One region of the Paraburkholderia sp. BR10141 genome, then DNA from elsewhere that is predicted to be linked to it. Evidence: predicted binding sites of a transcription regulator. Region 1 holds the regulator's gene; each other region holds the start of a gene.
What was found. The regulator HrcA, encoded in region 1, represses chaperone genes, less so after heat shock. The targets are predictions, from matches to a motif close to TTAGCACTCNNNNNNNNNGAGTGCTAA.
Positions count from the first base shown of each region.

Region 2: rpoH (RNA polymerase sigma factor RpoH) is a predicted target of HrcA. The motif match lies at 5,004-5,030, and genes of this name have one in related genera.
Region 3: ACOJB8_RS18670 (co-chaperone GroES) is a predicted target of HrcA. The motif match lies at 2,051-2,077, and genes of this name have one in related genera.

Region 1 covers NZ_JBMIQH010000019.1:55,130-62,061, reverse strand. Annotated here, with positions in the region: gene recN (DNA repair protein RecN) at 1-1,566, opposite strand, end outside; gene ACOJB8_RS24575 (NAD kinase) at 1,662-2,573, opposite strand; gene hrcA (heat-inducible transcriptional repressor HrcA) at 2,834-3,853, shown strand; gene hemH (ferrochelatase) at 4,047-5,114, shown strand; gene ACOJB8_RS24560 (RNA-binding S4 domain-containing protein) at 5,173-5,580, shown strand; gene grpE (nucleotide exchange factor GrpE) at 6,130-6,717, shown strand.
Region 2 covers NZ_JBMIQH010000004.1:300,060-306,991, reverse strand. Annotated here, with positions in the region: gene ACOJB8_RS07975 (fumarylacetoacetate hydrolase family protein) at 1-547, opposite strand, end outside; gene ybiB (DNA-binding protein YbiB) at 783-1,745, shown strand; gene ACOJB8_RS07965 (hypothetical protein) at 2,138-2,341, shown strand; gene leuA (2-isopropylmalate synthase) at 2,331-3,977, shown strand; gene ACOJB8_RS07955 (nuclear transport factor 2 family protein) at 4,128-4,511, opposite strand; gene rpoH (RNA polymerase sigma factor RpoH) at 5,086-6,021, shown strand; gene cydP (cytochrome oxidase putative small subunit CydP) at 6,210-6,512, shown strand; gene ACOJB8_RS07940 (cytochrome ubiquinol oxidase subunit I) at 6,499-6,932, shown strand, end outside.
Region 3 covers NZ_JBMIQH010000012.1:138,684-145,615, forward strand. Annotated here, with positions in the region: gene groL (chaperonin GroEL) at 56-1,690, opposite strand; gene ACOJB8_RS18670 (co-chaperone GroES) at 1,717-2,007, opposite strand; gene ACOJB8_RS18675 (family 2A encapsulin nanocompartment cargo protein cysteine desulfurase) at 2,242-4,236, opposite strand; gene ACOJB8_RS18680 (family 2A encapsulin nanocompartment shell protein) at 4,211-5,143, opposite strand; gene ACOJB8_RS18685 (helix-turn-helix domain-containing protein) at 5,258-5,521, opposite strand; gene epsC (serine O-acetyltransferase EpsC) at 5,521-6,483, opposite strand; gene ACOJB8_RS18695 (rhodanese-like domain-containing protein) at 6,529-6,932, opposite strand, start outside.

The DNA.
Region 1 (6,932 bases):
CGAGACCGTGCCGCCGTTGCCGTCGCCGGACTTCGCCACCTGGAAGTGGTGATCGCCGCGCGCCGCGACCTGCGGCAAGTGCGTCACGCACAGCACCTGGCGCGCGCGACCGAGCTGGTGCAGCAAACGTCCCACCACTTCGGCGACCCCACCGCCAATGCCCGTATCCACTTCATCGAAGATCAGCGTGGGCGTGGGGCTCGCCGCGCTCGCGATCACGGCGAGCGCGAGACTGATACGTGCGAGCTCGCCGCCCGAAGCGATCTTCGCGAGCGGGCGCAGCGGCACGCCGGCATGGCCCGCCACCCGGAATTCGATCTGCTCCAGACCATGGGCTCCGCCGATCGGCTCGCCGGTCGAGCTGCTGCCGAGCGCCACGAGCGCGACTTCGAAGCTGCCGCCGGCCATCGACAGTTCCTGCATGCCTTGCGTGACCGCCGAGCCGAGCGCCTTCGCCGCCTTGGCGCGCGCCTTCGAGAGCTGGCGTGCCTGCGCGAGATAGGCTTCCTGCGCCTTCTGCTCGGCGGCGCGCAGGCCGTCGAGATCGGATGCGGCATCGAGTGCCGCGAGCTGCTGGCGGCGCGACGCGTGTTCCTCAGGTAGCGTTTCGGCCGGCAGGCGGAACTTGCGCGCCGTCGAATGCAGCGCGTCGAGGCGCCGTTCGACCTGCGCGAGATGTTGCGGATCGAGATCGAGGCGTTGCGCGTAGTGCGAGAGCGAGTACGCCGCTTCCTGGATCTGGATCGCGGCCGGTTCGAGCGCGGCGAGGGCGTCGTTGAGTTCGGCGTCGACTTCGGCGAGGGAGCGCAGCTTCGAGACGATCGAGTTCAGCTGCGAGAGCATCGCCTCGTCGGATTCCGATAACGCCGCGAGCGCGCCTTGTACGCCTTCGATCAGGTTGGCCGAGTTCGAAAGCCGCACGTGCTCCGCGTTCACTTCCTCCCATTCGCCCGGCTGCGGCGCGAGCTTGTCGAGCTCGGCGAGCTGCCACGCGAGGCGCTCGCGCTCGAGCTGCAGCTCGCGGTCGCGCGACATGGCGCTCTGCAGGGCGAGACGCGCGTCGCGTGCCTCGCGCCACGCGCGCGTGACGGTGGCGGCGAGATCCGTGAGGCCCGCGTGCGTGTCGAACAGTTCGCGCTGCGCGTCGGGGCGCATGAGCAGTTGGTGAGCATGCTGGCCGTGGATGTCCACGAGCATTTCGCCCAGCTCGCGCAGTTGCGCGAGCGTGGCGGGCGTCCCGTTGATGAAGGCGCGCGAGCGCCCGCCGCTGTCCACCACGCGGCGCATCATGACCGTGTGCTCGCCGTCGCCGTTCGTGAGCGCCTGCTCGTCGAGCCAAAGCGCGGCATGCGCGGGCACGTCGAACTCGGCGGTGATGTCGGCGCGGGCCTCGCCGGTGCGCACGACGCTCGCGTCGGCGCGCGTGCCGAGCGTGAGAGCGAGGGCGTCGATCAGGATCGACTTGCCCGCGCCGGTTTCGCCGGAAAACACGGTGAAACCGCTATCGAATTCGAGGTCGAGCGCGGCGACGATCACGAAGTCGCGAATCGAGAGATGGCGAAGCATGGCGTCTGGTTCTGCTTTTTTGGGTTGGCTTTGACTACCGTGGGACTGCTGGCTGCATGGCAACGCACGCGCGCGCTTCACGCTAAGACGCGGGTTTAGTCCTCCGGATCGCCCTGCAGCGAGGGGTGCTCGTTCCAATGCAGCTTCTTGCGCAGCGTGCGGTAGTAGCTATAGCCGACCGGGTGCAGGAAAGGCACCGTGTGGCGCGAGCGGCGCACCTCGATCACGTCGTTCAGCTCCAGCGCCGTGAACGACTGCATGTCGAAGTTGACGTTGACGTCGCGGCCCGCCACGATCTGGATGCTCACCTTGCAGTCGTCGGGCAGCACGATCGGGCGGTTCGAGAGCGCGTGCGGCGCGATCGGTACGAGCACGATGCCTTGCAGCTGCGGATGCAGGATCGGCCCCTGCGACGAGAGCGCGTAGGCGGTCGAGCCCGTGGGCGTCGCGACGATCAAGCCGTCTGAGCGCTGGTTGTACATGAAGCGGCCATCCACGTTCACGCGCAGTTCGGCCATGCCCGAAAAGCCGCTACGGTTCACGACCACGTCGTTGAAGGCGAGCGCGTGGTAGATCGGGTCGCCGTCGCGGGTGATGCGCGACTCGAGCAGCGAGCGCTCCTCGCGCTCGAACGAGCCCGCGAGCAGTTGCGGCACGACCTCCTGCATCTCGGAGAACGCGATGTCGGTAATGAAGCCGAGCCGCCCGTGGTTGATGCCGATGAGCGGCGTGCGGTAGGGCGCGAGCTGGCGGCCGATGCCGAGCATCGTGCCGTCGCCGCCGAGCACGACGGCCACGTCCGCGCGCGCGCCGATTTCGGACGGCTGCAGCGCGGGATAGCCTTGCGCGCCGATTTCCTCTGCGGTTTGCGCTTCGAACACGACCTCGAAGCCGCGCTTCGAAATGGTCTGGGCGAGCGCCGTCAGCGGCTCGGCAATGCCCGGCGTATTGCTGCGCCCAACGAGCGCAACCGTCTTGAACTGGCTCTGGATCTTCTGGATCTGCATGCCGGCATTACACCATAGTCAGGTCACGAAAAGAACCTGGCGCAAGCCGGGCGCGGCCCGCCAGGCCTTGCGCGCCGCGCCCTCCCGCCCTAAGCCGGTGACACGGCGATGACAACGCGCGATGTGCCAGACGATGTGCCATGCAACATGCCCGGCGGCAACGGGCGAAACCGGGCCGCCCCGCGCTGCGGGCCTGCCCGTCGGGCCCGACCTGGCGGCGCACTCGCGGCCAACCCGCCATTAGGCTAAAATTTTGAGTCATGCTAGATCCCCGCGCACAAACCCTCCTCAAGACGCTGATCGAGCGCTACATCGCCGAAGGTCAGCCGGTCGGCTCGCGCACGCTGTCGCGCTATTCCGGCCTGGAACTGAGCCCGGCGACGATCCGCAACGTCATGTCGGACCTCGAGGAGCTGGGTCTCGTGTCCAGCCCGCATACCTCGGCCGGGCGTGTGCCCACGCCGCGCGGCTATCGCCTGTTCGTCGACACCATGCTCACCGTCGAGCCCAGTTCGGACGACGACGCGCTCACGCGGGCGGTAAAGACCACGCTGCGCCCCGGCGAGCCGCAGAAAGTGGTGGCGGCGGCGGCCAGCGTGCTCTCGAACCTCTCGCAGTTCGCGGGCGTGGTGCTGACGCCCCGGCGCAGCCACGTGTTCAAGCAGATCGAGTTCATGCGCCTGTCCGACAAGCGCATCCTGCTCATCATCGTGACGCCCGAAGGCGACGTGCAGAACCGCATCATGGCGACGCAGCGCGACTTCACGCCTTCCGAGCTCATCGAAGCCTCGAATTACATCAACGCGCACTTCGCGGGCCTGTCGTTCGACGAGGTGCGCCGCCGCCTGCGCGAGGAAATCGACGCGCTGCGCGGCGACATGACCACGCTCATGCACGCGGCCGTAACCGCGAGCACCGAAGAGCCCGAAAGCGGCGACACCTTGCTCATTTCCGGCGAGCGCAACCTGCTCGAAGTGGCCGACCTTTCCTCGGACATGGCGCGCCTGCGCAAGCTCTTCGACGTATTCGACCAGAAAACCAGCCTGCTGCAGCTGCTCGACGTCTCGAGCCACGCGCAGGGTGTGCAGATTTTCATTGGCGGCGAGTCGCAACTCGTGCCGATCGAGGAAATGAGCGTGGTGACGGCTCCCTACGAGGTGAACGGCAAGATCGTCGGCACGCTCGGCGTGATCGGACCGACGCGCATGGCGTACAACCGCGTGATTCCGATCGTCGACATCACGGCGCGGCTGCTCTCGCTCACGCTCAGCCAGAACTGAGCGCCGCATCGGGCACCCCCGCCTTTCCGACGATCATCCCTCGAAAGGCGTGGTGCGCGCCATCGGCCGAATGGCCAACGCGCGGCGGTCACTCGCCGCGTCGCGGGTCCGGTTTGGCCCGCCAGGACCGCCCGCTATAATGCTTGTTTCATGCAACCGTTGCTGCGCATTCGCGCGGCGCCACTGATCGCCTATGCGTTTCGACCTGGAGCGGCCTTCGCAGTCCGCCGCGGCGCATCGCGTCGCCGTGCTGCTCATCAACCTGGGCACGCCGGACGCGCCCACGCCGCGCGCCGTGCGCCGCTATCTCGCGCAGTTTCTGTCCGATCCGCGCGTGGTCGAGATTCCGGCGCCGATCTGGCAGGTCATCCTGCGCACGCTGATCCTGCCGTTTCGCGGCCGGTCGTCGGCGAAGAAGTACGCGGCGGTCTGGACGCCCGAGGGTTCCCCGCTGCGCGTGCATACGCAGAAGCAGACCGACGGCCTGCGCCATCTGCTGCAAATCAACGACTACACGGTCCTCGTCGATTACGCGATGCGCTACGGCACGCCAGACATCCCGGCGATGCTGAACCAGCTCAAGCTCGCGGGCGCGGAACGCATCCTGCTCATGCCGATGTATCCGCAGTACTCGGCGTCGACCACGGCCACGGCGTTCGACGCGGCCTTCGCCGCGCTGCGCCGCATGCGCAACCAGCCGGAAATCCGCACGGTGCGCGGCTATCACGACCATCCGGCGTATATTGCGGCGCTCGCGGCCCAGGTGCACCAGTACTGGCACGCGCACGGCAAACCCAATTTCGCGGCGGGCGACCGCCTCGTGCTGAGTTTTCACGGGGTGCCGAGCCGTACGCTCGATCTGGGCGACCCGTACCACGACCAGTGCCAGCAAACGGCCGCGCTCCTCATGCACGCGCTGGAGCTAACGCCGGTCGAATGCCGGGTGACCTTCCAGTCGCGCTTTGGGCGGGCGCAATGGCTCCAGCCATACACGGCGCCCACGCTGCGGGAACTGGGCGCGGGCGGCGTGCACCGTGCGGACGTGTTCTGCCCCGGTTTCACGGCGGATTGCCTGGAAACCATCGAGGAAATCGGCATGGAAGTGCGCGACGAGTTCCTGCACGGCGGCGGCAAGGAGTTTCACCGCATAGCATGCCTGAATGCCTCGCCGGCGTGGATCGCGGCGCTGGGCGAGATTGTTGCGCAGCACCTGCAGGGCTGGCCCGTGCAAGCCGCGGCGCCGGCTGGCGCAGTGGCCTGACCCAGTGAAGTGAGCGTGAACTGAGCGTGAACTGAGCGGCGCATCCGGAAAGCTTCTGATGAACTACAAGATTTCGACCGAACCTGGCGCGCGGCTGCGCATCGACAAATGGTTATGGGCGGCGCGTTTCTTCAAGACGCGCTCGCTCGCCTCGGACGCCGTGGGCAAGGGGCGCGTGCGCATTGGCGGCGACGCCGTGAAGGCATCGAAGGACGTGCGCGTGGGCGACCTCGTCGAAATCGAGATCGATCATGTGGTCTGGGAAGTGCAGGTATTGGGCATTTGCGAGATGCGCGGCCCCGCCAGCATCGCGCAGACGCTCTATGCGGAAACTGAAGCCGGGCGCGAGCGGCGCGCGGCGGAGCAGGACCGGCGCCGGCTCTTTCGCGAACCGGCTGCCGTGTTGCCGGGCAGGCCGACCAAGCGCGACCGCCGCACTATCGACAAATTTTCGCGTGAGGGTTGAAGAGCGCTTCCATCGTAGCGTGCACGCCCCCGTATTCCGTCGTGTTTTCGTTCACGGCGCCCGACATGCAGATGGTCGTAGTCCCGGCGATGAGTACCAGCGCGACCACCGATATGGCAAAGGTCAGTTTCACGGTACTCCCCTTGGGATCGCAGCAAAACAGCCAGTTTCGAGGCCCGGATAGCGTTTTTATGTGCGGTGCTGCTGCTAAAAAAGGTGCTGTCCGTGGGCCCATTCGGTGCGGTGCCGGGCTCAGGGTAAACGCGTCATGAGCAGCACCTGTTCCTGAGTGTAGGTCAGGGATGTCCCTTACTCAATTTCATTTTTGCGGCGCTGCAGTAATGATTGTTACGGGCGATTGCGTGGCTTGATTTTCTGTATAAAAAAGCCGCAAGCGCCTCTTGAAACAAGCGATCCGGCACCCATGTGCTCTCGCGATGTCCGAAGCCTCTGTCGCGTCGGCGCAACGGCCCAGGCGCAGTAGAGCGGCCGGCGTCATGGCGCCCGAAGCTTTGTTCCCTTTTTCACTATTCAACGACGTTCAGCGACATGGAAAACACGCAAGAGAACCCGACGAGCCAGAACCCCACGCCCGCGGACGAGGCGTCGCAGGCAGCCCAGCCCCAGACGGCTGAAGCGGCCGAGCAGGCAGCCCAAGGCGGCGTGGACCAGAACGCAGCGGCGCTTGCCGAGGCCGCACTGGCCGAAGCCCAAGCGAAAGTCGCCGAATTGCAGGACGCCTTCGTCCGCGCCAAGGCCGAGACCGAGAACGTACGCCGCCGCGCGCAGGAAGACGTCGCCAAGGCGCACAAGTTCGCGATCGAAAACTTCGCCGAGCATCTGCTGCCGGTGATGGACAGCCTCGAAGCCGCTCTCGCCCATAACTCGGACGACCTCGCCAAGGTCAACGAAGGCGTCGAACTCACGCTCAAGCAGCTCACCGGCGCGCTCGAGAAGGGCAAGGTCCTCGCGATCAACCCCGTGGGCGAGAAGTTCGACCCGCACCGTCACCAGGCCATCTCGATGGTCCCGTCCGAGCAGGAAGCGAACACGGTGGTCAGCGTGCTGCAAAAGGGCTATGTGATCGCCGACCGCGTACTGCGTCCGGCGCTCGTGACCGTTTCGGCACCGAAGTAAGAAAGATGTAAGTAATGCGGTGGCCTGAAGGAACCCAAAGGAAACCCAAAGGCCCTGCGATTAAAAAAAATGATGGAACGCATAGCCCAAACCCCTTGAAATCGCCGTAGCGGCACTTATTTGGGCAGTAGTTCCGTATTGAAGTGGACGCCAGCCGCGCACAAGGGAAAACGCGGCTCGAGCATGTAGTTACCTGCGCAGCGCGAAAGCGGCGT
Region 2 (6,932 bases), on a different contig from region 1:
CGGCAACCGGCCAGATCATCTGCGAGATATCCGAGCGCTGTTTCTCCTCGCCGTTGACTGCGAGCCAGATTTCGCCCTTCTCGAGCTGGCCGATCTTCGAGACCGGATGGATCGGGCCGATCGGCGCCGAATGGTCGAACCCCTTGGCCGTATCCCACGGACGACCGAGCTTCTTCGCCTCGCCCTGCAAGTCCCGGCGTGTCATATCGAGGCCGAGCGCGTAGCCAAACACGTGGTCGAGCGCGCTCGCGACCGGAATGTCCTTGCCGCCTTTGCCGATTGCCGCGACGAGTTCCATCTCGAAGTGCACGTTCTGCGATTGTGCGGGGTACGGAAATTCGGCGGTCGAGCCTGGTGCAACGTAGAGCACGGCGTCGGCGGGCTTGGAGAAGAAGAACGGCGGTTCACGGTTCGGATCGTGGCCCATCTCGCGCGCATGCGCTTCGTAGTTGCGGCCAACGCAATAGATGCGCCGCACCGGGAAACGCGTGTCGGTGCCTGCCACCGGCACCGAGGCGAGTGCCGCCGGTTCGAATACGTACGTCATGGAGTTCTCCGTCTTTGTGATGGCGCGTGCACGAAGCACGCGTGCCTGTCGATCGCGCGGCTTGCGCCGTCAGAACAATCGCGAGTGTAACGCGCGGCGGTAGGCGTGCGCGGCGGCGTCTTCACGCGGCCGGCCGGGCGCGGCCGGCGAGGCACCGCGTGCTCGTGCGATACTTCCCGCATCCCCATTTCAATACGACGGCGGCCCTCGGCACGCCGTCGAACGAACCGCGCCCATGACCACCGCCGACTCCACCGACATCTTCCCGTGCGCCCGCTTCATCAAGGAGATCGGCCGCGGACCGCACGGCGCTCGCTCGCTCTCGTCCGAAGACACGCAAGCCCTGTACGCCGCCATGCTCGACGGCCGCGTGCCCGAGCTGGAGCTAGGCGCGGTGCTGCTCGCCTACCGCCTCAAGGGCGAAACCGCGGATGAGCTGGCCGCCATGCTCTGCGCGGCGCACGCCTCGTTCGCGCCGCTCGCGGTGCCGCGAGGCGACTATCGGCCTGTGTCGATCCCAAGCTACAACGGCGCGCGCAAGCAGCCGAATCTCGTGCCGCTGCTCGCCTTGCTGCTCGCGCGCGAAGGTGTGCCGACGCTCGTGCACGGCGTCGTGACCGATCCGGGTCGTGTCACGAGCGCGGAAATCTTCGCGGCGCTGAATCGTCCCGAAGCACGCGATCACGCCGAAATCGAGGCGCAACTGGCGTCGGGCCGCGTGGCGTTTTCGTCGATCGACACGCTCGCGCCCAAACTCGCGCGCCTGCTCTCGATGCGCCGGCGCATGGGCGTGCGCAACTCCACGCATACGCTCGTGAAGCTGCTGCAGCCGTTCGCGGAGCCGGGCCTGCGTCTCGTGAACTACACGCACCCGCCGTACCGCGAAAGCCTCAGCGCCCTCTTCGCGGCGCATCCGGAAGCGGCGGTGGGCGGCGCGTTGCTCGCGCGCGGCACTGAGGGCGAAGCCGTCGCCGATACCCGCCGCCAGGTGCAGGTCGACTGGCTGCACGACGGCATCTGCGAAACGCTGGTCGAACCGGAGCGCTCGTCGCCCGGCGCGCCCGAAATCGATCTCCCCGAAGGCCGCGATGCACCGACTACAGCCGCCTGGATCGATGCCGTGCAGCGCGGCGAAGCGCCGGTGCCGGATGCGCTCTCGCGCCAGATCGAGACGATCAAACGCATCGCGAAGCGCTGACGATCGAACCCGAAAACCCGGCGCTCAAGCCGCCGAGGGCCGTGCGGGGCGGGCGACGCGCGTGGTCCGCCACAAGCGTATCGGCGCGCTTCATCGGCCATCTTCACGCATCTTCACGCGCCCAACCAGCAAATTCGCTGTTGACACGCGCAGCCGCCCTGATTTACATTGGACGAATGCGTTCCTACCCGAACACCCTCCGAATTACCTTCGGCCGACTATCGGCCCTATCGCTACGCCTGGCCTAAAGCTGGTGTAGCGCCGCAACGACCCCTCCTCCGGTCACCGCGGTCCTCCCAAAGCAGTTCTCGCAGTACCCCAAATCCGCTGTATCTCTACAACTTGTCGTCTGCATTCGTCCGCTTACCGTTCGGACGAGTCGCGAGGTCAAAATGCACGTTGCATGGGCATCGTTCACGTCCGCTTTCGCCGCGCCGGTTACCGCCGTCACCGTGGCCGTCTTCTTCGCGTCCGAGGTTGCCGCCCGTACGCGTGAGGTTTCGCGCATCGTGCTCCGTCGCCAGCCCGCCAACCGCCCGCTGCCGACCACCATCGCAAACGACACCATGAAGAACGAGGCTCGTCATGTTGCGTAATCCCGCCGAGAAGTACCGCCCCTTCCCCGCCATCCGATTGAACGGCCGCAAATGGCCCACGCGCGCCGTCGAGCGCGCGCCGATCTGGATGAGCACCGACCTGCGCGACGGCAACCAGTCGCTGATCGAGCCGATGAGCATCGAGCAGAAGACCGAATTCTTCGAAATGCTCGTCGCGATCGGCTTCAAGGAAATCGAAGTCGGCTTTCCGTCTGCTTCGCAGACCGACTTCGATTTCGTGCGCAAGCTGATCGACGAAAAACGCATTCCCGACGATGTGACGATCGAAGTGCTCGTGCAGGCGCGCGAAGAATTGATTGCACGCACGTTCGAAGCGCTCGAAGGCGTGCCGCGCGCCATCGTCCACCTCTACAACGCGATCTGCCCGTCGTTCCGCAAGATCGTGTTCGGCCAGTCGAAGGAGGAAGTGAAAGCGCTCGCGGTCGAAGGCACGCGCATCATCCGCGCACACGCCGACAAGAACCCGCAAACGCACTGGATTTACCAGTATTCGCCCGAAACCTTCAGCATGACCGAGCTGACCTTCGCGCGCGAAGTCTGCGACGCGGTGGCCCAGACGTGGCGCCCGACGCGCGATCACAAGATGATCGTGAATCTTCCGGCGACCGTCGAAGCGGCGATGCCCAACGTCTACGCCGACCAGATCGAGTGGATGGACCGCAATCTCGCGTACCGCGACAGCATCGTGCTGTCGGTGCATCCGCACAACGACCGCGGCACGGCGGTGGCCGCCGCCGAGTTGGCGCTGCTCGCGGGCGCGGACCGGATCGAAGGCTGCCTGTTCGGCAACGGCGAGCGCACCGGCAACGTCGATCTCGTCACGCTCGCGATGAACCTCTACACCCAAGGCATCGACCCGGGCCTCGACTTCTCGGACATCGACGCCGTGCGCCGCGTGGTCGAGCGCTGCAACCAGATGCCCGTGCATCCGCGTCATCCGTATGCGGGCGACCTCGTGTTCACGGCGTTCTCGGGCTCGCACCAGGACGCGATCCGCAAGGGCTTCGCGCAGCAGCAGCCCGACGCCGTCTGGGAAGTGCCGTATCTCCCGATCGATCCCGCCGACCTCGGCCGCAGCTATGACGCGGTGATCCGCGTGAACAGCCAGTCGGGCAAGGGTGGCGCGACTTATCTGCTCGAGCGCGGCATGGGCTTCACGCCGCCGCGCCGCGTGCAGATCGAGTTCAGCCACGCCGTGCAGACCGTCGCCGATACGTCTGGCGAAGAGATCACGGGCGAGGCGGTCTGCGCACTGTTCGCGCGTGAGTACTTCGAAACGCGCGGGCCGGTTGCCAACGCCGGTTCGGGCCGCGTGCGCTGGGAAGGCCGTGATGTGGCCATGCCGGCTGCCACGAGCAGCGATGAGGCACATGCGCAAGCTGTGGCCGCCGCCATCGCGGCACTCGCCGGCGAGCACATTGAAATCACGTCGTTCGAGACTGAGCGCACCTCGCAGGGCGGTACGGCCGTGTTCGTCGGCGCGCGCGTGGGCGGCCAGCCGCTGCGCCACGGCGTCGGCGTGGGCGAAGACGCGGTCCATGCGTGCGTCGCGGCAGTGGTCAGCGCGGTGAACCGCGCGGCCTGGCCGCAAGTGGATCGGCGCGCGGCGGCCTGACGCCTTTCGCGCGTGTCGCGCGCTGTGCGCGAAGCAGTTTGGGTTTCAGCAGGGAAATCGGCGGCATTGTTGAGCGCCGGCGGCAAAACGGGCCGCCGGCGTGCGCCTGAAGCGCCTACACGGCGTTTCAGCGAGTGGACTTACCGGTCATCACTCGATCGCGCAACGCGTCGCCTGCCATGCGAGCAGACGCCAGTGGCCCCCTTCCTGCGTCTGGATCGCCGTATAGGCAATCGGAAAGAGCAGCGCACCGTTGTTCGCTTCCATCTCGATCAACACGCGGCCGGAGACCACGCAGGCCTCGTTGCCCGCGTGCAGCACGTCCTGCGACTGGATCTCGATCTGGCGGTAGCGGCGGCGGCCGGCCGTGATCGCGTCGATGAACTGCTGCTTGGTCTCGCGTTTGCCGTTGGTGTGGACGAAGGTCGCGTGATCGGACAGCAACTGGTCCAGCGACGTGCCGTCGCCGTCGACCATCGCGCGAAAGCGCTCGCGCTCAAGTCCGCGAATCGCATCGATCAGTTTTGCCGCCATCGCTCGAGCCCCTTGCGCGTTGGCCCGCGCCTGAGCGCAGATCTCCGCCGAAGATTTCTGCATACGTCTGGCTGAAATTTATACCAGGTTTTGGCACAAGGATACTTGCGATCAAAGACATCGCCTCCACCTATGGTGGATACGCCACGCGCCCGGTGAGAACTGCGCCTGGCGTAGCGACATCTCCGCGGCCGCGCCCGGATGTCGCAGCGCAGCACTTTCCGCTTTATCCGATGTCTATTTCTCAGATTGTGTGACAAGGTCCTGGCGCTGCGCGGCCGCTCGAACGTCGCTGATTTCACCCCTTATTTCCCGCGCACTTCGCGCCGGACGCTGTCCCGTACTAGAGTGTTCCTTCGGCCTGCCCCTTGCGCAGGCCAGCGCCGGGCGCCGGGCCCCGCCCTGCTTGATTGCCGGCGTTTAGTGTAATCTATCGATACAACCATTTCGATAGGAATCAAGGAACCTTGAAGCCCCTACAGACTCCAAGTATTAGCACTCGGGGATTCAGAGTGCTAACATCCACCGTGGAGTCGGTGTCTGACTTTCGCAAGATTCCTGAGGAGTTCGCTACGTGAGCAACGCAATGACCATGACCCTTCCGAGTACGCTGAGCCCGTCGTCGGCCAAGGCCGGGGGCTCATTGGCGCTCGCGAATGCTTCCCTGTTGCCCGGCCAGCTGGGCAACATCGACGCTTATATTCAGGCCGTGAACCGGATCCCGATGCTGACGCCACAAGAAGAGCGTCAGTTCGCGACCGAGTTTCGCGAGCAGAACAATCTTGAAGGCGCGCGCCGCCTGGTGCTGTCGCACCTGCGCCTCGTGGTGTCGATCGCGCGTAATTATCTCGGCTATGGCCTGCCGCACGCCGACCTGATCCAGGAAGGCAACATCGGCCTGATGAAGGCCGTGAAGCGCTTCGACCCCGAGCAGAACGTGCGCCTGGTGTCATACGCCATGCACTGGATCAAGGCTGAGATCCACGAATATATCCTGCGCAACTGGCGCATGGTGAAGGTCGCCACGACCAAGGCGCAGCGCAAGCTGTTCTTCAATCTGCGCAGCCACAAGCAGGGCCTGCAGTCGTTCACGCCGGAAGAAATCGACGGCCTCGCGCAGGAACTGAACGTGAAGCGCGAAGAGGTCGTGGAGATGGAAACGCGCCTGTCGGGCGCCGACATCGCGCTCGAAGGCCAGACCGAAGACGGCGAGGAGTCGTTCGCCCCGATCGCCTGGCTCGCCGACTCGCACAGCGAGCCGAGCGCCGTGCTCGCCGCACGTTCGCGCGACCGCCTGCAGTCGGACGGCATTGCGAGCGCGCTGGAAGCGCTCGACGCACGCAGCCGCCGCATCATCGAGGCGCGCTGGCTCAACGTGGACGACGATGGTTCGGGCGGCTCGACCCTGCACGAACTGGCCGACGAGTTCGGCGTTTCGGCCGAGCGCATTCGCCAGATCGAGGCGAGCGCCATGAAGAAGATGCGCACCGCCCTCGCCGACTACGCGTAAGCGTCGCCAGGTCTCACCGGCACACCGAAAACCCCGTTCCCGCGAACGGGGTTTTTCTTTTGCGCGCACCACACGCTGCGCACCTTCGCACCGGCCTCGCTGATTCCACCCTAAGATGATTTCGAGGTGGTGAGCCAGAGGCCGCGCCGCGGTCTGGCCTCGCAACGCGTTCGAGGGCACCCGTCGCCATGATCCCGGCATCCGGTCAACGCCAGCGCACATCGTCGCTGCTGCGCACGCGCATCCTCCAGTGGATGCGCGGCCCCACCTTCGCGCGCGATATTGCCCTCGTTCTCGCCGTCAAGCTCGTCCTCTTGATGGCGCTCAAATACGCGTTCTTCAATCATCCGCAGGCAGAAGACATGAACATGCCGCCTGCCGCTGTCGCGCAGGCCATCCTGGCCGTGCCCGAGTCTACGGCGCTCAAGCCGTCAGTGTCCCAATCCCCGACCATGCCGCCCCCGCGAGGAGACCGTCATGCCCACGATTGAATCGGTGGAACTCTCGCGTCTTCAGTTCGCCATCACCGCGCTCTACCACTTCCTGTTCGTGCCCCTCACGCTCGGCCTCTCATGGCTGCTCGTCATCATGGAGTCCGTCTATGTGATGACCGGCAAGGAGATCTACAAGGACATGACGCAGTTCTGGGGCAAGCTCTTCGCCATCAACTTCGCGATGGGCGTCACCACCGGTCTCACGATGGAGTTCCAGTTCGGCACCAACTGGTCGTACTACTCGCACTACGTGGGCGACATTTTCGGCGTGCCGCTCGCCGTGGAAGGGCTCGCGGCGTTCTTCCTCGAATCGACCTTTGTCGGGGTGTTCTTCTTCGGCTGGAATCGCCTGTCGAAAGGCGCACACCTCTTCACCACGTTTCTCGTCGCGCTCGGCTCGAACCTCTCGGCGCTGTG
Region 3 (6,932 bases), on a different contig from region 1:
CCGCGCCTGGCATCGCGCCAGGGCGGCCTTCCCCCGTTGCCCGGGCAAAACCGGCCTAGAAGCCGAGATCGGCGCCGCCAGGGCCACCCGCCGGCGCTTGCACCGCCTGGGCTTTGGGAGCCTCATGCACCGTGGCATCGGTCGTGAGCAAGAGCCCCGCCACCGAAGCCGCGTTTTGCAGCGCCGTGCGCGTGACCTTGGTCGGATCGAGCACGCCCTTTTCGACCAGATCGCCGTATTCGCCCGTGGCCGCGTCGTAACCGAAGTTGCCCGTGCCTTCCGCGACCTTCGCCGCCACCACGCTCGCTTCTTCGCCCGCATTGCTCACGATCTGACGCAGCGGTTCTTCCAGTGCACGCAGCACGATCTTCACGCCCGCCGTCTGGTCGGCGTTCTTGCCCTTCAGGTCGAGGATCGCCTGACGCACGCGGATCAGCGCCACGCCGCCACCCGGCACGATGCCCTCTTCCACGGCCGCGCGCGTGGCATGCAACGCATCGTCCACGCGGTCCTTCTTTTCCTTCACTTCGATCTCGGTGGCGCCGCCCACCTTGATGACAGCCACGCCGCCCGCCAGCTTCGCCACACGTTCCTGCAGCTTCTCGCGGTCGTAGTCGGAGGTCGCTTCCTCGATCTGCACGCGAATCTGCTTCACACGCGCCTCGATGGCGCCGGCTTCGCCCGCGCCGTCGATCACCGTGGTGTTTTCCTTGCCCACCTCGATGCGCTTGGCCTGGCCCAGCTCCTGGAGCGTGGCCTTCTCCAGCGTGAGGCCCGTTTCCTCGGCGACCACCTGGCCGCCCGTGAGGATCGCGATGTCTTCGAGCAGCGCCTTGCGGCGGTCGCCGAAACCCGGCGCCTTCACGGCCACCGTCTTCAGCACGCCGCGAATGTTGTTGACGACGAGCGTGGCGAGCGCCTCGCCCTCGATATCCTCGGCGATCAGCAGCAGCGGGCGCCCGGCCTTCGCCACCTGTTCGAGCAGAGGCAGCAGGTCGCGAATGTTCGAGATCTTCTTGTCGTGCAGGAGGATGAACGGATTGTCGAGTTCGGCGACCTGCTTGTCCGGGTTGTTGATGAAGTACGGCGAGAGATAGCCGCGATCGAACTGCAAGCCCTCCACGACGTCGAGTTCGTCGGCGAGCGACTTGCCGTCTTCCACCGTGATCACGCCTTCCTTGCCTACGCGATCGATCGCCTCGGCAATGCGCTGGCCAATCGACTCCTCGCCGTTGGCCGAAATCGTCGCGACCTGCGCAATCTCCTTGCTCGTCGTGGTGGGCTTGCTGATCTTCCTGAGTTCTTCAACGGCGGCCACCACCGCCTTGTCGATGCCGCGCTTCAGGTCGAGCGGGTTGAGCCCCGCCGCCACGTACTTCTGCCCTTCGCGCACGATCGCCTGCGCAAGCACGGTGGCGGTCGTGGTGCCGTCGCCCGCTGCGTCGCTCGTTTTCGAGGCGACTTCCTTGACGACCTGCGCGCCGATGTTCTGGAGCTTGTCGGCCAGTTCGATTTCCTTGGCGACCGAAACGCCGTCCTTGGTCACGACGGGCGCGCCGAAGCTGCGTTCGAGCACGACGTTGCGGCCCTTCGGGCCGAGAGTGACCTTGACGGCGTCGGCGAGCAGGTTCACGCCTTCGATGAGTTTGGTGCGGGCGATGTCGCCGAATACGATGTCTTTGGCTGCCATGATGACGTGCTCTCTCAGGTTCTCGCTTATTGATTGACGACTGCGACGATGTCTTCTTCGCGCAGCACGAGGAGTTCGTTGCCGTCGACCTTCACGGTCTGGCCCGCGTATTTGCCGAACAGCACGCGGTCTCCCGCGTTCAGGTCCGGCGCAATGCGGCGGCCGTCGTTGTCGCGGCGGCCCGGTCCCACGGCCAGCACTTCGCCCTGGTCCGGCTTTTCGGCGGCGCTATCGGGAATGACGATGCCCGACGCGGTGCGGGTTTCCTGGTCGAGTCGTTTGACGATCACGCGATCGTGCAGTGGGCGCAGGCTCATGGGTGGCTTCCTTGCGGTTATCTCTCGGTTATTCGCGGTGAAAATGGCACTCGCCTCGTGCGAGTGCTGATGGAAAACCGAGTATAGAAAGCCGGCGCGCGCCGCTCCAATAACGGATTGGCAGATCGATATCTCACGGAGGGGCTTATCGATATCGCGCGGAAGTGGAAAACGGAAAGGAGAGAGGAAAAGAGGAAGCGGAGCGGCGTCAGGCAACGCCGCTCCGGGGTCGTGTTACTGCCGCGGCGCCAGACCGCGAACGACCGACACGAGCGCATCGACCTCTTCGCACGTGTTGTAGAACGCGAGCGAGGGCCGCACGGTGGCTTCCAGACCGAAACGGCGCAGAATGGGCTGGGCGCAATGATGCCCCGCGCGCACTGCAATGCCTTCGCGGCTCAGCGCCTGCCCCACCTCTTCGGTGCTGTAGCCCTTCAGCACGAACGACAGCACGCTGGCCTTGTCGCGAGCCGTGCCCACGAGGCGCACGCCCGGCACCGGCGCGAGCACGCTCGTTGCGTAGGCAAGCAGATCGTGCTCGTAACGCGCGATGTTTTCGATGCCGACGCGGCTCACATAGTCCAGCGCGGCGCCCAGCCCCACCGCATCGGCGATATTGCCGGTGCCCGCTTCGAAGCGCGACGGCGGCGGCTGGAACACCGTCCGCTCGAACGTCACGTCCTGAATCATGTTGCCGCCGCCCTGCCATGGCGGCATGTTTTCCAGCACCTCGCGCTTGCCGTACACCACGCCGATGCCGGTCGGCCCATAGATCTTGTGGCCCGAGAACACGAAGAAGTCCGCATCGAGCGCCTGCACGTCCACCCGCATGTGCGAAATCGACTGCGCGCCGTCGACCAGCGCCTTCGCGCCCGCACGATGCGCAAGCTCCACAATCTCGTCCACGGGCACGACCGTGCCCAGCGCGTTCGACACCTGCGTGACCGAGACGATCTTCGTGCGGTCGTTGAGCAGTTTGCGGTACTCGTCCACCAGCACCTGGCCCGAATCGTCGACCGGAATGACGCGCAGCCTGGCGCCCTTGAGCGCGGCGAGCTGCTGCCACGGGACGATGTTCGCGTGGTGCTCGAGATGCGAGACGATGATCTCGTCGCCCTCGCCCACGTTCTGCACGCCCCAGGTCTTCGCGATCAGGTTGATCGCCTCGGTCGTGCCGCGCACGAACACGATCTCTTCGGGCGACGATGCATTGATGAAGCGCTGCACCGTCTTGCGCGCATGCTCGTACGCGTCGGTCGCTCTCGCCGCGAGCGTGTGCGCCGCGCGGTGAATGTTCGAGTTCTCGTGCGCGTAGAAGTACGCGAGGCGATCGATCACGGCCTGCGGCTTGTGCGTCGTCGCGGCGTTGTCGAACCACACCAACGGCTTACCGTTCACGCGCTCCTGGAGGATCGGGAAGTCGCGGCGCACCGCATTGACATCGAAAGGCGGATGCGCGCCGCGCAACGGCACCCCCTGGCTCACGCCTGGCGCCGCTGCCCGTTCGTCGAGGAAATATCGCGCGGGGCCGCCGCTTGCATCGTAGTCCCGATGATCGAGGGTCAGCAGGCCACGCAGCGCATCGTCGCCCGGCAAGCCGAACGCCTCCGGCGTAGGGAGCCCGTGCACCGGCACCTCGATATCGCGCGCCGTATCGCGCCAGCCGTTGCCCGCCGTTTCCGTGAAGTAGAACGGCGAACGCTCGCTCGTCGTGGCTCGCACTGGCTCGGACGGCTCGGCCACCGCGTAAGCCTGTGGCACGCCAAGCAGCGAGCCGCCCGCGCGCGGCTCCAGCGCCGGTGCGACCGTCACCGCGTTGTCGGGCAGTCCGTTCGCCGCCGCCGCGTGCGGCGCGAGCGCGGGTACGCGATTGCCGAGCGAAAGCACGTGCGTGGGCGCGGAAGGCGCGAGATTCAAGCCCGGTGCCTTGCCTTGCGGCGGCGCGAAGCCCGGCACGCCCGTGCCGGTGCCGCCCGGACCCGCGAGCGGTGAGCCCGCCGGCGCCGGATTGCTGACCGAGGCAAGTATCGGCGCGGCCGCGGGCAAGGCGGACGGCACGCCGCCTACCGCGCCGCTACCTGCCGCGACGCCGGGCGCGCCTGCGCCGCCCGGCAACGTGCTGAAGAACTCGTTGGCGAGCCGCGCGAGCGTGGCGGGATCCGGCAGTCCGCCCGGCAACGGCGGATGCGCGATCTCCGTTGGGTTAGCGGTAGGTGTCAGGGTAGTCATGGTACTTGCCGATTTCCACGTCATCGAGCACAGCCAGCGCATCCGGCGAATGCACCGCCAGCGAGCAGTACAGCGAGATCAGATACGACGCGATCGCCTGGTTGTTGATGCCCATGAAGCGCACCGAGAGCCCCGGTCCCTGCTCGCCCGCCACGCCCGGTTGATACAGGCCCACCACGCCCTGGCGCTTGTCGCCCACGCGCAGCAACAGGATCTTGGTCTTGCCGTCGGCAACCGGCACCTTGTCCGAAGGAATCAGCGGAACGCCGCGCCACGTGAGGAACTGCGAACCGAACAGGCTGACCGTAGGCGGCGGCACGCCTCGCCGCGTGCATTCGCGGCCGAATGCGGCAATCGCGAGCGGATGGGTAAGGAAGAACGCGGGCTCTTTCCAGACCTTCGTGAGCAGTTCGTCGAGGTCGTCGGGCGTGGGCGCGCCGGTCAGCGGGAAAATGCGCTGGTCTTCCTCGACGTTCGCCAGCAGGCCGTAGTCGGGATTGTTGATGAGCTGGCTTTCCTGCAACTCCTTGATCGTTTCGATCGTGAGGCGCAGTTGCTCCTTGATCTGGTCGTGCGGGCTGCTGTAGAGGTCGGAAATCCGCGTGTGTACGTCGAGCACCGTGCTCACCGCGTTGAGGAAGTACTCGCGCGGCTGCTCTTCGTAAGGCACAAATGTCGTGGGCAGCGTGCCTTCGTCCTCGCGCGCCGTGCAGGCGGCACGCACTGCTTCGGGGTCCTTAACGCGGTTCAGACGATAAATACCGGCTTCGACCGGCACCCATTGCAGCAGGTGCGTAAGCCAGCGCGGCGTGATCGTGGAAAGCTGCGGGACGGTTTTGGTGGCATTCGCCAGTTGCCGCGCGGCGTTATCGCCAAGCGCGGTCTGGCCGCTCTGAATCGAGGACATGAACGAGGGCTCCGGTGACTTATAACGAAAACTGCTTTGCTTATGAAGACGGCTGATTATGAGGAGCCAATGGAGCCGGATCAACCGGCTATAGACGGCAGCGTGCGGGAAGCCTCAGGGCGACAACGGGCTGCCGGGAAGCGAGATCGCGGTCGGAGCGCCCGCGGCCCCACCCGCAAGCAGCTCCGCGATACCCAAGCCGAAAGCCAATGCAAGCTTTTCGACGGTGACGATCGAAGCGATGGCCGTGCCGCGCTCGATTTCGCCGACGTAGGTGCGGTTGAGTCCCGCATGTTCGGCGAGCCGCTCCTGCGACCAGGCCTGCGCCTCGCGCAGGCGGCGCACCGTGGCGCCGAAGTCATGGACGATGGCGCTCATCATGCCGCGCCCGTTGCGATGGCATCCGGCGCGGCGGTGCCGGGGCGTTCATGCGCCGGCGCGCGCACTTCGTGCCGGGAAATCGCCTGGGTGATATGCGCCCCCGCCGGCACGCTTTCGGTCAGCCAGACATTGCCGCCAATCACCGCGCCGCGCCCGAGCGTGACACGCCCGAGTATCGTCGCGCCCGCATAAATGACGACCTCGTCCTCGACAATGGGATGACGTGGCAGCCCTTTCTCGAGATTGCCGGCCGCGTCGCGGGGAAAGCGTTTTGCGCCGAGCGTCACGGCCTGGTACACACGCACGCGCTCGCCAATGATCGCGGTTTCGCCGATCACGACGCCCGTGCCGTGATCGATGAAGAACGCACTGCCGATCTGCGCGCCCGGATGAATGTCGATGCCGGTGGCCGCATGCGCCAGTTCTGAAATGATGCGCGCGAGCAGCGGCAAACCGAGCCGGTAGAGTTCGTGCGCGAGCCGGTGGTGAATCATCGCCAGCACGCCCGGATAGCAGAGCAGCACCTCGTCGACGCTGCCCGCGGCCGGATCGCCGTTGAACGCCGCGAGCACATCGCTGTCGAGCAATCCCCGGATGACTGGCAGGCGCTGCGAGAACGCACGCACGGCAGCCAATGCGCGTGCATCGATTTCGCCGTGATCGGTTTCGGCGTGGCGCGCCTTGTAGCGCAGTTCGAGCCTCGCCTGCGCCAGCAGTGCGTGCAGCGCGGCGTCGAGCGCATGGCCGACGTAGAAGTTCTCGCTTTCCTGGCGCAGGTCGGGCGGCCCGAGCCGCATCGGGAACAGCACGCCCTTGAGCGTTTCGACGACCTCGGCCAGCGCTTCGCGCGCGGGCAGGTCGCGCCCGCCCGGCTCCAGGGCGCGGCGCTGCAATTCCCGCCATTGCTGACGCACGCCCTGCAGCGCATCGACGATTTCCGACACATGAAATACGGTCACGCCAGTTCTCTCTTCGTTATTCGTTGGGGGCGTCGGGAACAGGCTCTAATCCTGCACCCACGGTAAGTCATGAAAACGCCAGCCATTACGGCGCCCGCGCCGGCCGGCTTCGTCCAGGTCGCCTTCAAAGCCTTCGGTGACGTTGAACACATGGGTAAAACCCGCCTTGGCCGCCGCTTCGGCGGCCTGTGCCGACCGGTTGCCGCTGCGGCACAACAGGACAATCGCCGCGCTCTTGCCCGTCTTTGCCTCGAGCTCGCGCACGAAGCGCGGATTGCGTGTGAAGCTCGTGCCTGTGGCCCACGCCACATGCAACGTGTCGGGCACGTGGCCAACGAACTTGCGCTCTTCGGCCGTGCGCACGTCCACGAGCACCGCTTCGCCCGCCTGATGGAGCGCCCAGGCTTGCCGCGGCGTCACGCTGCCCGCGTAGGGCAGGCCGGCCGCCT